Regions from separate parts of the Microbispora sp. NPDC004025 genome, predicted to be linked through region 1. Evidence: predicted binding sites of a transcription regulator. Region 1 holds the regulator's gene; each other region holds the start of a gene.
The links. The regulator LexA, encoded in region 1, represses DNA repair genes until DNA is damaged. The targets are predictions, from matches to a motif close to TCGAACANNTGTTCGA.

Region 1 (4,193 bases):
GGCACGCTCAGCGCGAGCGGCGCCAACGTCACGGTGACGAACCTGTCCTACAACGGCGCGCTCGGGGCCGGGGCCTCGACCACGTTCGGCTTCAACGGCAGCTGGTCGGGCAGCAACGGCGTTCCGTCCTCGGTGAGCTGCACGGCGAGCTGAGCGGGCGCCTCACGCCAGCGCGGCGGCGATCCTGGACAGGATCTCCTCCAGGATCGCCGCCGACGTCGCGAAGTTGAGGCGGGCGAAGGTGTCGCCGCCTCCGTAGTTCGGGCCCGGGTTGAGCTTGACCCGGGCCTCCCGCTCGAGGAAGTGCGCCGCGCCGGGCACGCCGAAGTCGAGCCACGCGAGATAGGTGGCCTCGGGCATGCGGTACCCGACCGACGGGAGCCGCTCGGCGATGCGCCTGCGGTTGCGGTCGAGAATCGTCAGCACCTCCTCCAGCCACGCGTCGCCGTGCCGCCAGGCGGCCACCGTGGCCTCCACGCCGAGGACACTCGGCGCCCCGTAGATGTGGGCGGGCTGGCGGCCGAGCGCGTCCCTGGCGTCCTTCGCGCCGATGTGGGCCACCGAGCAGTGCAGGCCACCCATGTTGAAGGCCTTGCTGGCGGAGGTCAGCGTGACGGTGCGCTCGGGAAGGATCGTGGCGAACGGGATGTGCCGGGCCGGGGCGTACGTCAGGTCCGCGTGGATCTCGTCGGCGATCACCAGCGTGCCGTGCAGATCGGCGTACGCGGCGACCGCCGCGAGCTCCTCACGGGTGAACGAGCGGCCCGACGGGTTCTGCGGGTTGACCAGCAGGAGCACCCGGACGGGCTCGCCGGGGACCTCGAACCTGCCGTCGGCCGTGAGCGGCATGGGCACCAGGCGGCGGTTCATCCCGGTGATCGTGCCGAGGAAGGGGTCGTAGGCCGGCACGTGCAGCGCCACGGCGTCGCCGGGCTCGGTCATGACGTGCAGCAGCACCTGGAGGGCCTGGTTCAGGTCCGTGTAGGACCGCACGTGGGCCGGATCCGCTCGCCAGCCGTACCGCGCCTCCATGCGCTCGGCGAACGCCTCCGCCAGGGGCCCGGCGGTCGGCTCGTCCAGCCAAGCGGGATAGCCGAGATCCGTGGCGGCGCGTCTCGCGATGGCCTCCGTGACCGCGTCGGGCACGGGGAAGTCCATGTCGGCGACCCAGGCGGGGATGACGCCGGACGCGGCGTGGGCCCATTTGATTCCGTCACGGCGGCGGGCCGCATCCAGCGACAGCGAGTCGAGATTCACCCGACTCACCCTAATTGCGAATTAGTGACCAGCGGAAAGGGGTGGTCGTCGCGCCCCGCGGCGCGTCGTGCCACGGGGCGCCGACGCCGTCACAGCTTGCGCAGGACGGCCGTGACCTTGCCGAGCACGGTCGCCTCGTCACCGGGGATCGGCTCGTAGTTGGGGTTGTGGGGCACCAGCCACACGTGCCCGTCCTTGCGCTTGAACGTCTTCACGGTGGCCTCACCGTCGATCATGGCGGCCACGATGTCGCCGTTGTCGGCGACCGGCTGCTGCCGCACCACGACCCAGTCGCCGTCGGCGATGGCGGCCTCGATCATCGAGTCGCCGGAGACCTGGAGCAGGAACAGGGTGCCCTCGCCCACGAGCTGCTTGGGCAGGGCGAACACGTCCTCGATGCTCTGCTCGGCGAGGATGGGACCACCGGCGGCGATGCGGCCGACCAGCGGCACGTAGGCGGCCGTCGGACGGCTGAACCCGGCCTCCTCCTCCGTGGTGGCGTCCGGATCCACCCACAGCACCGGCTCTCCGGGCAGCCGGACCTCCAGGGCGCGGGGGCGGTGCGGGTCGCGCCGGAGGTAACCCTTACGCTGGAGCGCCGTGAGCTGGTGCGACACGCTGGAGGTGCTCGTCAGCTGGACTGCCTCCCCGATCTCCCGCATGGACGGCGGATAGCCGCGCTGCTGGACCGAGTCGCGGATCACCTCGAGGATCTTCCGCTGCCTGGGGGTGAGGCCAAGCGAGTCGCGCCTGCGAACCGCGAGGTCGCTGACGCCATCCGCTTGCTCACTTCGGTCACCCACGATGCCACCTCTCAATCCGTGTTCCTCATGTCGCACAGAGCGACCGTACCGCGATTCAAGATCACCGTCAAACAATTGTTCGATATCCAGCGAAATCGCCGATCTCGCCGTTCCCCTCATCGTACGGGAGTTCGATCGATCCCGTGTTCGATTTACCCGATCTTCCAGGGCCGATGTACGTCCAGGTCAGAGGCCCTGCGGAAATCGGCGAGGAAAGGCGCCGTAAAGGGCCTATTCCGCGACCGGCGGGGCAGGTGAGGCGGCCGTGACCGGAGGCGCGACACGCGCGCCGAACAGGCACTTCCCCTCCCAAGGCCGGTTCGACTTGCGTTCAAGGTCGGGCACTTCTACGGTTGGACCACAACATCTAGTAGTCACACCGGTGTAAGTTCACCACACCTTGTGTTCGGGATGGGCGTTCAGGGAGGCGATGGAGTGCACTGTCCGTTCTGTCGCAACCCCGACACGCGGGTCGTGGACAGCCGCGCCGCCGAGGACGGGGCAGCGATCCGTCGCCGGCGCACCTGTCCCGAATGCGGGCGCAGGTTCACCACCCAGGAGACGGTGCTGCTGATGGTGAGCAAGCGCAGCGGGGTCACCGAGCCGTTCTCCCGGGAGAAGGTCGTCGCCGGCGTGCGGCGGGCCTGCCAGGGACGCCCGGTCAGCGAGGACTCCCTCGCCCAGCTCGGGCAGCGGGTCGAGGAGAGCATCCGGGGCACCGGTGCGGCCGAGATCGCCTCCCACGAGGTGGGTCTGGCCATCCTCGGTCCGCTCCGCGACCTCGACGAGGTGGCCTACCTGCGCTTCGCGTCGGTCTACCGCAGCTTCGAGACGCTGGCGGACTTCGAGGCGGAGATCGAGCGGCTCCGTGCGGCCCACGGCCCGGGGGGCGAGAAGTAGGCGCCTTCCGGGGGACCGGGACGAGGCGGACGGCGGCGCGCGACGGCGCGGCGCGACGATGTGGTTGTAACGAGCGTGGTCCGGAGAAGGGGCTCCATCGGGCCCTGGGAGGGGGAAGTCATGACGGAGACCGTGAGCGGCACCGTATCGGGTACGGGGGGCCGGGGGGGCAAGCGCCCGCGCAAGGGCCTGAAGATGAAGCGCGTCTTCACCACCCCGGGCGTCCACCCGTACGACGAGGTCCGCTGGGAGCGGCGCGACGTCGTGATGACGAACTGGCGGGACGGCTCGGTCAACTTCGAGCAGCACGGTGTCGAGTTCCCCGACTTCTGGTCGGTCAACGCGGCCAACATCGTCACCACCAAGTACTTCCGCGGGGCGGTGGGCACCCCGCAGCGTGAGTCGAGCCTCAAGCAGCTCGTCGACCGGGTGGTGGGCGTCTACACCAGGACCGGTCTGGAGAACGGCTACTTCGCCTCCGACGAGGACGCCGAGATCTTCGACCACGAGCTCAAGCACGCGCTGATCCACCAGATCTTCAGCTTCAACTCGCCGGTGTGGTTCAACGTCGGCACCCGCTCGCCCCAGCAGGTGAGCGCCTGCTTCATCCTGGCCGTGGACGACACGATGGAGTCGATCCTCGACTGGTACAAGGAAGAAGGCGTCATCTTCAAGGGCGGCTCGGGCTCCGGGGTCAACCTCTCCCGCATCCGCTCGTCCAAGGAGCTGCTGTCCAGCGGCGGCACGGCCAGCGGCCCGGTCTCCTTCATGCGCGGCGCCGACGCCTCCGCCGGCACCATCAAGTCGGGCGGCGCCACCCGCAGGGCGGCCAAGATGGTCGTCCTCGACGTGGACCACCCCGACATCGAGGAGTTCATCGAGACCAAGGCGCGCGAGGAGGACAAGATCCGCGCGCTGCGCGACGCCGGGTTCGACATGGACCTCGGCGGCAAGGACATCGTGTCCGTGCAGTACCAGAACGCCAACAACTCGGTGCGCGTCTCCGACGAGTTCATGCGGTCCGTCGAGGCCGGCGGGCAGTTCGGCCTGCGGGCCCGGCTGACCGGCGAGGTCATCGAGGAGGTCGAGGCCCGCTCGCTGTTCCGCAAGATGGCCCAGGCCGCCTGGGAGTGCGCCGACCCCGGCGTGCAGTACGACGACACGATCAACGACTGGCACACCTGCCCCGAGACCGGGCGCATCACGGCCAGCAACCCCTGCTCGGAGTACGTC
Region 2 (4,193 bases), on a different contig from region 1:
CGACATCGGGAACTCCAGCAGGCTGCGCTCGACCGGCGTGCGGTCGCGCAGCGTGGAGTTGCCGATCAGCACGCCGCAGGGGTGCAGCGCGATGTGCCGGGGCAGCCCGTCGAGCCGCTCGGCCAGGCGGAACACGGTCTCCAGCGACCGGTCGTTCAGCCCGCTGTCGCGCAGCTCCGGCAGGTCGGACAGCGCGGCCCTGATCTGCCTGGCCCGCACCTGCGGGAACGCCTTGGCGATGACGTCGATCTCGTGCGGCGGCAGGCCCATCGCGGCGCCGACGTCCCTGATCGCGCTGCGGGCGCGGTAGGTCTCCATCATCGACACGCAGGCCACCCGGTCCTCGCCGTACCGGCCGAGGATCGCGCGGTAGCAGTCGAGGCGGCGGGCCGACTCCACGTCGATGTCGATGTCGGGCAGGCCCTTGCGGCCCTCCGACAGGAAGCGCTCCATCAGCAGGCCGTGTTCGAGCGGGTTCACCTCGCCGATGCCGATCAGGTAGTTGACCAGGCTGCCCGCCCCCGAGCCGCGGATCGCGCACCGCACGCCCATCGCCCGGATCATGTCCGTAATGCCGGCGACGGAGGTGAAGTAGCCCGACAGCCGCTTCTTCTCGATCACGCCTAGCTCGGCGGCGAGCCGGTCGCGGGCCTCGGCCGAACGCTCCAGCCCCCGCCGGGCCAGCCCCTCCTCGCAGCGGTTCCGCAGCAGGGGCACCGGGTCCTCGCCGACCTCCGGCAGGTGGAGCCGGGGCCGCTCGGGTTCGAGCAGCGGCACGATCTCTACGGGGTCGAGCACGCACCGGTCGGCCACGCGGCGCGTCTCGGCGAGTAGCCGCCCGGCCCGGCCGGGATCGCCGCCGCAGATCCGCGCGGCCACCCGCGTCATCTCGGCGCCGTCCTTCAGGTACGCGTGGGCCGTGGGGTCGTCCAGATGCCGCCCGTCGAGGGGCACCAGCTTGCGCGCCGCGTCGAGCACGTTGCCGACCTGGTGGTCGGCGGCGTCCAGGTAGCGGACCGCGTTGGTCAGCACGACCGGCACGCCCATCGAGTCGGCCAGCCCGATCATGCGCGCGGCGGTGTTCGCGTCGCGGTAGCCGTACAGGTCGGACACCTCGACGACCAGGTCGGGGACGACCGCGCGCCAGGCGGCCAGCAGGGCGCGGGCCTGGTCGTCGCGCCGTTCGGCCACCGCGCGGCCGACCCCGGAGCGGGGCCCGAGCAGCACGGTCAGCCGCGGCTCCCCGTCCGGGCCGGTCGCGTGCTCGGCCACCATCCCCGGCGTGACGTGCGGCTCGCCGCGTTCCCCCGCGTGGTGGGCGGCGGTGACCAGGTGGCACAGCGCGGCCCAGCCGTGCGAGCGCGCGAGCACGACGACCCGCGCGGGCTCGGCCGCCGGCCTCCTCCGCGCCGTACGGCGGCCGGACGGCGGAAGACCGCCGCCGAACAGGTCGTCCGGCGTGGAGTCCGGACCGAGGGCCAGATCCACGCCGGCGACCGGGCGGACACCCCGCTCGTGGCACGCGATGACGTGCTTGATCGCGCCGTAGAGGCCGTCGCGGTCGGTCAGCGCCAGCGTGTCCATGCCGTGCTCGGCGGCCCGCCGGACGAGGGCGGCGGGGAACGCGGTGCCGTACCGCAGCGAGAAGGCGGACGCCACGTGCAGGTGGGCGAAGGCGTGCGTCACCGGCGCGCCCCCGTCCGTCCCCCGGTCCGTCCTCCAGCGGCCCGTCCCCCGGTCGTCGTGGGTGGCTGGAGCGTTCCCATCAGTCCCAGGCCCTCAGCAGGAGCCATCCGCCGCTGGCGGTGTCGAAGCGCAGTTCATAGGTCCCGACCTCCTTGCCGGCCGCGGCCCCCAGTCGCCAGAAGCGCCGCTCGCCGGGATCGGCGTCCGAGGTCTTCCACCATTCCCTGGCGACCACCCAGTGGTCCTGGATCTCGCGGACGGTGTAGAGCCGGTCACGCCAGACGAACTGAGCAGGGTGCCCGTCCCGGACCCACACCTCGATCGGATCGCCGTAAAGTCTGCTCAAGACTCCTTCTCCCTGTGGCTTTCTGGCCACCCGGGGGAAGACGGGCGGATGATTCGGGCAGAATCGCCGCTACTTCGAACATACGTTCCCAGGAGGGTGAACGCAAGTCGGCGGGCCGCGTGTTCAGTCGGCGAGCCAGACGCCGCTGCCCTGGTAGGGCGGCTCCTCGCGCTCGGTGTCGTCGGCCGCCACCGCCCAGACGCGGGCCGCCCCCGGCTGCCTCACGACGGCCGCCACCCGGGTGTGCCCGAGCGGCCCGGCCGGAAACGTCCCGTACGTCCATTTGCCGCCCGACAGGTGACCGACCGCCGTGTTCCACTCGGTTTTGGAGTAGAACAGCCAGAACCCGCCCCGGCCGTCGGCCTCCAGCCGCACGTGCGGGTCGAGCCCGGGCTCGGACGGCAGGCTGTGACTCCACCGCCCGTTCTCCCGCCGCAGCAGCAGCGTGCGGCCGCAGTAGGTCACGTCTTCCTCCTGGACGCCGCAGACCCACGCGATCCAGCCGACGGCCGCCACCCGGCCCGACTCGTCCACGGCGAGGTCGACGAGCTCGGAGAGCTGGTTCCGGTGCAGCACCGGGACCGCGGGCAGCGGGACCATGCTCCAGGACCAGCCGTTCCACCGGGCGACGGCGGCCCGGCCGCGGCTGGAACCGGCGGCCCAGACCTCGCCGCCGGGCAGGCCGCCGACGTCCTTGGCGACCAGCGGCGGCCGCGCCTTGCGCCAGGCGGCGCCGTCCCAGTGCCGCAGATCCGACCAGGAGCTCCAGGCGCCCTCTGCTCCCCCGGCCCCGTCCAGGAAGTTCGCCTTCACGATCGCCCAGACGTCGCCGGGGCCCGCCGCGTGCACCCGTTTCAGGTCGGCGCCCAGGCCGGGCGCCGCGGTCCATCTCCGCCCGTTCCAGCGCGCGGCGTTCTCCCCGCCGAACAGCCACACGTCGCGGTCGGACGACGCGGCCATGGCTCTCGGCTCGGGCACCATCGGCGGGGCCGCGACCTCCTGCCACCGCCCGCCGTCCCCGCGCAGCAGCAGCGGCGTCCCCGTCTCAGGCCCGCAGGCGCGGGGCACCCGGGTGCCTGCCGCCCACACGGTCCCCTCGCGGGTCACGGCCAGGCCCCTGAGCCGGTCGCGGTAGTCGTAGTACGCCGCGCGCCACGCTCCGGCCCGCCCGTCCTCCCCGCCCGGCTCCGGCGTCGGCGACCCGGTCAGGCAGGAGGGCGACGGGCGCTCCCGCACGGCGGGCTCGCCGCTCACGGCGTCGGACTCGTTCCAGGTCTCGAGATCGCGGGGCGTGGGCGACGCGCATGCCGCCGGCAGGATCACCGCGGCCAGCGCCGCCGTCACTCCGAGAATCCGCGTCCGCATATCCGTAGGACGCGGCGGCCGGTCATCCGGTTCTGCCGAAACCGCAAGCCGGATCGGCGGGCCCGGATCGGCGGGCCCAGCCCGGCGAGCCCAGCCCGGCGGGCTCAGCCGGTGTGTTCCGCGTAGGCGGCCAGCAGCTGGGCCTGCGCGGCGTCGAAGTACGCGAGCAGCTCCCGCTCGGCCCGCTCGTGGTCACCCTCTGCCAGCAGCGCGGCGATGCGCGCGTTGTCTTCCAGGTAGGGCTCGTGGAAGGTCCTGAGCTCGCCCATGACGTGGAAGGCCAGCCGCAGCTCGGCGAGCAGGCGCGCCATGCTCTCGTCCACGCGCGGGCTGGACAGCAGCGCGGCGATGGCCCGGTGGAATCGCATGTTGGCGGTGCCGACGGCTACCCAGTCGCCGGCCTCCGCGGCGGTCCGGCCCTCCTCGACATGGCGCCCCACCTCCCGTACGGCTTCGGGCGGGGCCGCGGCGGCGGCGCGCACGCCCGCCGTCTCCAGGATGCGCCGCATCGCGTAGATGTCCGCCACGTCGGCCGCCGCGAGCTTGCGCACGAAGACGCCGCGGTGCAGCTCGTGCACGAGCAGGTTCTCGTGCGACAGCAGTCTGAACGCCTCCCGGAGGGTGTTGCGGGAGACGCCGAGCAGGTTGCCGATCGTCTCCTCCGACAGGCGGGTGCCCGGCGGCAGGGAACCGTCGATCACGTTCTCCCGCAGGACGTCGGCGACCAGTTCGGCGGCGCTGGCCCGATCGAGCAGCGGCCGAGCCGCGCTCAACCGTGCCGCCCAGTCAGCCATGG
Region 3 (4,193 bases), on a different contig from region 1:
GGCCGCGGGGTGCTGCGTGTCGTGGTCAGGGACGCCGCGCCCGGCTGGGCCCACGGCCTGCCCGGCGAGCTGACCCGGGAGGGCGACCGCGACGTCCTGCTGTGCGAGGAGGGCGACGACCAGGCCATCCTCCGTACGGCGATGGGCGCGGGCAAGGTGGAGCACTTCGGCCGCAGGCAGCCCACGCTGGCCGAGATCTTCAGGGAGGCGGTGGCATGAACGGGCTGATGCTGGTGGCCCAGCGGGAGATCCGCACGCGCGTCAGGACGAAGTCGTTCCTGATCAGCCTGGCGGTCAGTGCCGTCCTGGTGGCCGCGCTCGCGTTCCTGCCGAAGGTCCTGGGCGGTGGCGACACCTACGACGTGGGCGTCGTGGGGAACGCGCCCGCGCCCGTGGCCCAGCTGGCGTACTCCCGGTTGCCGGACGAGGCGGCGGCGCGGAAGGCCGTGATCGACGGTGACGTGGACGCGGCCCTGATCGACGGCGGCAAGGTCCTCGCGAACGGCGAACTCGACCAGCGGCTCGGCCTGATCCTCGAAGCCGCGCACCGGGACGCCCAGATCAAGGCGGCCGGCGTCACGATCACGCCGCTGCGGGTGGAGTCGGTCGGCGCCGACGCCCAATACCAGAGCGTGCGCACCGGGCTCGCCACACTTCTCGTGATGGTTCTGTTCTTCCTGCTCATCTACAGCGCGATGTACGTCGCCATGGGCGTGGTGGAGGAGAAGGGCAGCCGCATCGTCGAGATCCTGCTCACCTCGGTGCGCCCCTGGCAGCTCCTCGGCGGCAAGATCGTCGGGCTTGGCGCGCTGGGACTGATCAACCTCGCCGTGATCATCGTCGTCGGCCTCGCGGTGTCCTTCGCGACCGGCTTCACGGCCGACCTGCCGCCCGGAATGGCGGGAATCGTGGTCAGCGCGATCGTCTGGTTCGTGCTCGGCTACGCCTTCTTTTCGGCGCTCGCGGCGGCCTTCGGCTCGCTGGTCTCGCGGCAGGAGGAGCTCAACAGCGTCCTGACGCCGATGACCACGCTGATGATGCTCACCTACGTGACGGCCTACTTCGCCGCCGTCGAGCCCACCGGCACGCTCGCGCGCGTCCTGTCGCTCGTGCCGCCGTTCTCCTCGATGGTCATGCCGGTGCGTACGGCGGCCGCGGACGTGCCGCTGGGGGAGATCCTCATCGCCGGAGTGCTCATGGTCGTGGCCGTGGCCGCCGTCCTGCTGGGCGCGGCTCGCGTCTACCGGCGGGCGGTGCTCCGCACCGGAGCCCGGGTCAAGTTGGGCGAAGTCGTCCGCTGACGGGCCGGGCCCGGGAGGGGGTCAGGGGCGCCTGGAGAGCGTCCGGCTGATCATCTCGGCCGCACGGCCGGGGTCGTCGGCGCTCTCCTGGCCGCCCGGGGCCCACAGGAACATCCAGCCTTCCCTGGCGGGGGTCGCGAAGACGATCGTCTGCCTGCCGGTTCCCGGGTGCCGGACGGACAGGACCGGGTCGTCCGTGCCGAGCAGGCGCGCGACGAGACCGTGTTCGGGGAGTCGCGCCGCGAGCGCCGCAAGGTGGGTCAGACGCTGTCCGCTGTAGTCGCCGGTGCCCGTCACGTGGCCCCTCCAGCGGGAGATCCAGCTTTGGCTACAAGGATCGTCCCAGGTCAGCGCGCTGGCAACCATGCGGAGGTAACGCCCGGGAATGTAACGGCGCGGATGGGACGCCGTTCGTCTCCCGCATGCGGCGGTTCGGGCATGTGATCGAACAATCGTTCGGCTATATTGGACTGGTCGCCTCCGGGGTGCGCGCCGTCAGGTCGCCGGGGCGCGGCAGGTTCCCGGCCCGCCTCCCGGGTGGTGTGCGGGAAGCTCCGGAAAATGTCGGTGGCACCCCGTAGCTTTTCGGTGACCGAGCAGACGACCACCTTCCAGGGGGCACCCAATGGCAATCAACGACCGCGAGAAGGCCCTTGAGACCGCCCTCGCGCAAATCGAGCGGCAGTTCGGCAAGGGCACCGTCATGCGCCTCGGAGACGACGCGCGTGCCCCGATCGAGGTCATCCCCACCGGTGCGATCGCCCTCGACGTCGCCCTCGGCATCGGCGGCTTCCCCCGCGGCCGGATCGTCGAGGTGTACGGTCCCGAGTCCTCCGGTAAGACGACCGTCGCCCTGCACGCCGTGGCCAACGCGCAGAAGGGCGGCGGCATCGCCGCCTTCATCGACGCCGAGCACGCTCTCGACCCCGAGTACGCGAAGAAGCTGGGGGTCGACGTCGACGCGTTGCTCGTGTCCCAGCCGGACACCGGTGAGCAGGCGCTCGAGATCGCGGACATGCTGATCCGTTCCGGCGCCGTCGACATCATCGTGATCGACTCGGTGGCGGCCCTCGTGCCCAAGGCCGAGATCGAGGGCGAGATGGGCGACAGCCACGTCGGCCTCCAGGCCCGGCTCATGTCGCAGGCCCTGCGCAAGGTCGCCGGCGCCCTGAACCAGACCCGCACGACCGCCATCTTCATCAACCAGCTTCGCGAGAAGATCGGCGTCATGTTCGGAAGCCCCGAGACCACCACGGGTGGCAAGGCGCTGAAGTTCTACGCGTCGGTGCGGCTCGACGTGCGCAGGATCGAGACGCTCAAGGACGGCACCGAGCCGGTCGGCAACCGGACCCGGGTGAAGGTCGTCAAGAACAAGATGGCCCCGCCCTTCCGCCAGGCCGACTTCGACATCCTCTACGGCATCGGCATCTCCCGCGAGGGCGGCCTGATCGACATGGGCGTGGAGCACGGGTTCGTGCGCAAGGCCGGCGCCTGGTACACGTACGAGGGCGACCAGCTCGGGCAGGGCAAGGAGAACGCCCGCAACTTCCTGAAGAACAACCCCGACATCGCCAACGAGATCGAGAAGAAGATCAAGGAGAAGCTCGGCGTCGGCCCGCGGCTCGACACGCCGGGCGAGCCCGCCGCCGCTCCGGCGGCGCCGCCCGCTCCCGCGTCCGGCCGGGCGCCCGCGGCTGCCTCCGGCCGGGGCAAGGCGGCCGCCGCGCCCAAGCCGGGTGACGTCTGAGCGCAGGCATGGGGCGTGAGGAGTTCCCCGGCCCGGACGGCGAGATCGGGCCGGGGGACTGGAACTCCGGACCTTGGGGACCGGCCGAAGAGCCGCCCGGATCCGCCGAGGACGCGTCCGCGACGATCGCCGCCCTGCGGGCGGAGATGCGCAGGCGCTCCGGTGGCACTTCCGGCCGGCGCGGTGGTGACGGCCCCCGGAACTTCGGCGACGCCGGCGGGTTCGGCGGCGCCGGGGGCATCGGCGACGCCGGGGACGAGACCGTGGGCTCCGGCGGGGGCGGCCTCTGGGAGCGTGACGCGTCGGGCCGGGAGGATCCCGGGCCCGGACGCCGGCGCCAGGGACGCGGCAGGCGGCGCCGGGGAGACCGGGGCGAGCCGCGTGGGCGGTCCGGCGGATGGCTGCCCGACGGGCCGCAGGAGGGCACCGCGGCGAGCGAGGGGCCGCCGGCCGACCCGGAGGCGGTGGCCAGGGCCATCTGCCTGCGGCTGCTGACGATGGCGCCCAAGACCCGGGCCCAGCTCGCGGAGGCGCTGCGCAAGCGGGACGTGCCCGAGGCGGCGGCCGACGCCGTGCTGGAGCGGTTCTCCGAGGTCGGGCTCATCGACGACGAGGCGTTCGCCGCCGCGTGGGTGAGCTCCCGGCACGCCGGTCGCGGGCTCGCCCGCCGCGCGCTCGCCCAGGAACTGCGGCAGCGCGGAGTCGCGGAGGAGACGGTCAAGGACGCCGTCGGGCGGCTCGATCCCGACGAGGAGACCGAGACCGCGCGCAGGCTGGTGGAGCGGAAACTGGCGGCCACCCGAGGCGTGGAGCCGCAGGCGCGCATGCGACGATTGGTCGGCATGCTGGCCCGCAAGGGCTACTCGCCGGGCCTGGCCTTCCGTGTGGTCCGAGAGGCGATCGAGGCCGAAGGCAGCCCGTCAGATGGGCTTCCGGATACCTTCGAGTGAGCCATAGCACCATGCAAAAGTCACTTGACAGGGCATCTTTGCTTGCTCGTTACCTCTCTGACGCTTAATCTCGACCGCAGTGAGGAGTTACTCCGCGCAGCGCGGATTGCCATAACGGTGTACACGACGGACGAGAGACTTTGACCGGCCTTCGGGCCATATCGGCCGCCCCTCGGGGCGTCCGGGCATTGCGAC
Region 4 (4,193 bases), on a different contig from region 1:
TGCCCGCGGCCGCCGTGGAAGCCGTACGCGAAGCCGGCGACTCCGTCGGGCGCCTGCGCGTCCTCGGCGAGCACGCAGTCGAAGTCGGGATAGGTGGAGTGGTTACGCATGATCGCCATGCGCCCCGCGAGCTGGTCCGACGGCGGGCGCATGGCGACCGTGTAGATCTCCAGCACGGTGCCCAGCACCGCCCTGAACCGGTCGGGCCCCACCCGTCGCAGTTGGATCACCCGTCGCACACTAGCAAAACGTCGTAGGGCCGGTCCGTCAGGCGTCACTCCACCTCGGCGGCCGTGCCCCCGGTGATGCGCAGCAACTCCTCGTAGGACGTGGGGAAGACCGAGTGGGGGTGCCCGGCGGCGGCCCACACCACGTCGTGCTTGCCCAGCCAGGTGTCCACCAGCGTCCGTACGGGCGCGGGGTGCCCGACCGGGGCGACGCCGCCGATGGGCTGCCCGGTGTGCTCGCGGACGAACTCCGGCGTGGCCCGCCGTACCTTCGCCGCGCCGACGAGCCGCGCGATCAGATCGGTGTTCACGCGATGGGCGCCGCTGGTCAGCACCAGCAGCGGCGCGCCGTCCGCGTCGAAGATCAGGCTGTTGGCGATCGCGCCCACCTCGCAGCCGAGCTGGGCCGCCGCAGTGGCGGCCGTCGGGGCGGCGTCGTCCAGCACGACGACCTCGCCCGTCACCTCGTGAGCCCGCAGGGCCTCTTGGACCCGGACGACGTTCGGATGCAACTTTTCTGCCACGCGGTCACTCTAAACGGATTGCCAGGACATACGTCACCGATTATGGCCACGTGTGATCACGCGGCTCACAATCGGACCGTATGGTGGGTCCTTTGATCGAGAATCGGGCTTATGAGGGGTTGGTCATGATGAGGGGTCGACGGCGACTGGCCGCGGCCACGCTCGTCACGGTGGGAGCCGTGGCGTTCGCGGCGGCCGGCGTCACCGGCACGGCGCAGGCGCGCACCACCGCGCCCGCGGGAGCGGTGACCACGGGCACCGTGCTGTCGGCGGGCACCGTGCTGTCAGCGGGCACCGCGCCGTCAGCGCTTCCGGCGCTTCCGGCGCGGGCCGCCGTGCCCGGGCGTGCCGCCTACCCGCCGTTCACCGCACCGGGCAAGACGCTCAGGCTCGGTGCCAAGGGCTCGGCCGTGAAGGCGCTGCAGTCCCGGCTCAGGGAGCTCGGGTACATGCCCGGCTCGGCCGACGGCCGTTACGGCGGAACCACGCTGACGGCGGTCTGGGCCTTCCAGAAGGTGCAGGGGATCAAGCCGACCAGCACGATCGCCGCCCGCACCTGGAGGGCGCTGGAGAATCCCCGCGCGCCCAGGGTCCTGGTGCCCCGGGGCAAGCCGGCCCGCGTCGAGGTGGACCTGACCAAACAGGTGATGGTTCTGTACCGGAACGGCGCGCCGGTGATGATCAGTCACATCTCCAGCGGCAGCGGCGTCCCCTATACCGAGTACGCCACCTGGAACGGCAAGCGGCAGCGGTTCTCCGGCAGCGCCCGCACGCCTACCGGCGACTACAAGACCACCTGGCGGGTCAAGGGCTGGCACCGGTCCTACCTCGGGCAGCTCTACAACCCGATCTTCTTCAACGGCGGCATCGCGCTCCACGGCGCGCTGTCGGTGCCGCTCTATCCGGCGTCGCACGGCTGCGTGCGGCTGCCCATGAACGTGGCCGAGGTCCTGCCGGGCATGCTCGGCAAGGGCGTCCCGGTGCACGTCAGGGGCGCCTTCAGGCGCTAGTTCCACTTCCGGAGGGGCCCCGCGCGAGGTGATCGCGCGGGGCCCCTCCGTCGTCTCGTGCCCGCGTTTGCGCCACACTCCTCGAACACGTATTCGTTGACAGCCTTGACAGTGGACATGATCGAATCTATGTTCGATGGAGTGGGCGTGGGACTCGCGGCTCGCGCCCACCCCGTTGGATTCGTGCCTTCGTCGTCGGCGGAGACGGATGCGGCACGGCCCGCGGCGTGGGCCGGACGGGGAGAGGGGAAGCTCCTCGTCCGGCCGCCCACGGGAGCCTGAGAAAGCGTCGGGCGATCTCGAGCGGTTCACGGGATCTCCCGGCCGGCGAAATTGTCGGTGCGATCTGCGACTGTGAGGTCACCGGCGACCTTCGCCGGAGTGCCACGACTCAAGGAGGCGGGCATGACTGAGCAGAATGACGATCAGAAGAGCGGGCCCCGGCTCTCGCAGGCGGTTCTGGCACACCTCGCGGATGCCAGGGCATGCCTCGCGGACGCCACCGTCGGGCCCACCCCCGCGGACCGCTACGTGTCGGCCCACCTGGCGGCCCTCCGTGCGGCCGCCGGGATCCTCGCGGCGCGTCCGCGGCCGATGGACGGCCGCAGGCGGCGCCTGCGCAGCGCCTGGGAGCTGCTGCCTGAGGCCGAGCCCAAGCTCGCGGACTGGGCGGCCTACTTCGCGGTGAGCGCGACCAAGCGCGCGGCGGCCGAGGCCGGCATGGTCCGCGCCGTCACGCAGAACGACGCGGAAGAGATCATAGCGGAGGCGGACAGGTTCGTCGGCGAGGTCGAGTCGATCCTCGGTCTGCCCGGCCGCCCCACCCTGCCCATGGCCGGCTGACCTCCGTCTCCGGCCATGGTCCCGCTCGTCCCGTCCGGGCGAGCTGTGCGGGTGCGGGCGCGGGTGCTCAGACGGGGTCGCGCTCCAGCGGGCAGCTCATGCAACGCGGCCCGCCGCGTCCGCGTCCGAGCTCGCTGCCGCGGATCGTGATGACCTCGATGCCGTGCCTGCGCAGGTAATTGTTGGTCGTGGTGTTGCGTTCGTAGGCGACCACCACGCCCGGCTCCAGCGCCAGCAGGTTGCAGCCGTCGTCCCACTGCTCGCGCTCGGCCGCGTGCACGTCCTGCGTCGGCGTGAGGACCTTGATGTCGTCCAGGCCGAGGGCCCGTGCGATCGCCTTGTGCATGTCCTCCGGCGGATGGTCGGTGACCTTCAGCTCCTTGTCGGTGTCGCCCGGCTCCACCGTGTACGAGGGGAGCATGCCGAGCCCGGCGTACTTGGTGAACACGCCCACGTCGACGTTGGTCATCACGGTGTCGAGGTGCATGAACGCGCGGGTCTTGGGCAGGTCGAGCGCCACGATGCGGGTCGCCGACCCCGCGCGGAACAGGTTGGTCGCCAGCATCTCGACCGCCTGCGGCTGGGTGCGCTCGCTCACCCCGACGAGCACGACGCCGTCGCCGAGCACCAGGACGTCGCCGCCCTCGATGGTGGCCGGGGCCATGCGCACGCCCTCGTACCAGACGTTGAACCCGCCGTCGTCCGGGTTGCCGTAACCCGCGGCGAACAGCGGATGCCAGCGGTAGACGGCCTCGTAGTTGACGGTCTCCCGCCTGCGCGCCTTCTTGCGCATCGCGTTGATCGACACCCCGTCGTACACCCAGCAGGAGGTGTCGCGGGCGAACAGGTGGTTGGGCAGCGGCGGGAGGACGAAGTCGTCCATCGCGAGCGTGTGGAAGGTGATGGAGCCCGGGTCGCAGCCCAGCTCCATGATCTCGCGCTTGGTGATCCCGCCGGTCAGCAGCGGTGCGAGCCTGTCGGCGTCGAGGGAGTCGAGCGTGTTGCGGATCGCGTCGGCGGCCAGCGGGCCGAACCAGTGCTCGTCGACGCTGCCGTCGAGGATGTGCTTGCGCGCGTCGGGGATCTCGATCACCTCGCGCAGGAGGTCACCGAGGTGGTGCACCGTGACGCCGCGTCCGGCGAGCACCTCGCACCACTCCCGGTGCTCCTCCAGCGCGCGGTGCACCCAGAGCACGTCGTCGAACAGCAGGCCGTCCTTGTTGCCCGGGGTGAGCCGCTTGAGCGCGAGTTCGGGAATGTCGACCAGGACGCGGCGAAGCCTGCCCACCTCGGAGCCCACGTAAAACGTCATGTCCTGCCTATCCCCGCGTGACAGGAATCACTCGTACCGACGGCTCCCCGAAGCGATAGACGCCGCCCGTGACTACGCCGAGCGGGCGGGCACGGGGAGCCGCGTACGGGCCGAGACGGGAGGTCAGAAGGACTCGACGGCGCGTCGGGCCTCCGCGTCGAGCACGCCCCAGTGGATGAACTCCTCGGTCAGCTCGACCGGCGACTTGTCGTAGATGACCGCGAGCGAGCGCAGGTCCTCCTGCCGGATGGACAGCACCTTGCCGTTGTAGTCGCCA

Region 2: the regulator LexA is predicted to act here: its motif matches at 2,107-2,122, upstream of ACWEQG_RS34375 (DUF6504 family protein).
Region 3: the regulator LexA is predicted to act here: its motif matches at 1,746-1,761, upstream of recA (recombinase RecA).
Region 4: the regulator LexA is predicted to act here: its motif matches at 1,883-1,898, upstream of ACWEQG_RS03880 (SAV_6107 family HEPN domain-containing protein).

Annotation. Positions count from the first base shown of each region.
Region 1 covers NZ_JBSGHN010000015.1:118,427-122,619, forward strand. Annotated here, with positions in the region: gene ACWEQG_RS30995 (cellulase family glycosylhydrolase) at 1-153, shown strand, start outside; gene ACWEQG_RS31000 (MalY/PatB family protein) at 163-1,257, opposite strand; gene lexA (transcriptional repressor LexA) at 1,347-2,063, opposite strand; gene nrdR (transcriptional regulator NrdR) at 2,496-2,960, shown strand; gene ACWEQG_RS31015 (vitamin B12-dependent ribonucleotide reductase) at 3,081-4,193, shown strand, end outside.
Region 2 covers NZ_JBSGHN010000019.1:28,780-32,972, forward strand. Annotated here, with positions in the region: gene ACWEQG_RS34370 (DNA polymerase III subunit alpha) at 1-1,686, opposite strand, end outside; gene ACWEQG_RS34375 (DUF6504 family protein) at 1,766-2,032, opposite strand; gene ACWEQG_RS34380 (hypothetical protein) at 2,156-3,397, opposite strand; gene ACWEQG_RS34385 (GntR family transcriptional regulator) at 3,502-4,193, opposite strand, start outside.
Region 3 covers NZ_JBSGHN010000001.1:269,713-273,905, forward strand. Annotated here, with positions in the region: gene ACWEQG_RS01160 (ABC transporter ATP-binding protein) at 1-219, shown strand, start outside; gene ACWEQG_RS01165 (ABC transporter permease) at 216-1,301, shown strand; gene ACWEQG_RS01170 (hypothetical protein) at 1,323-1,598, opposite strand; gene recA (recombinase RecA) at 1,927-3,048, shown strand; gene recX (recombination regulator RecX) at 3,450-3,998, shown strand.
Region 4 covers NZ_JBSGHN010000001.1:785,702-789,894, forward strand. Annotated here, with positions in the region: gene ACWEQG_RS03865 (GNAT family N-acetyltransferase) at 1-230, opposite strand, end outside; gene ACWEQG_RS03870 (YbaK/EbsC family protein) at 275-751, opposite strand; gene ACWEQG_RS03875 (L,D-transpeptidase family protein) at 877-1,761, shown strand; gene ACWEQG_RS03880 (SAV_6107 family HEPN domain-containing protein) at 2,167-2,604, shown strand; gene ACWEQG_RS03885 (arginine deiminase) at 2,672-3,916, opposite strand; gene bldD (transcriptional regulator BldD) at 4,040-4,193, opposite strand, start outside.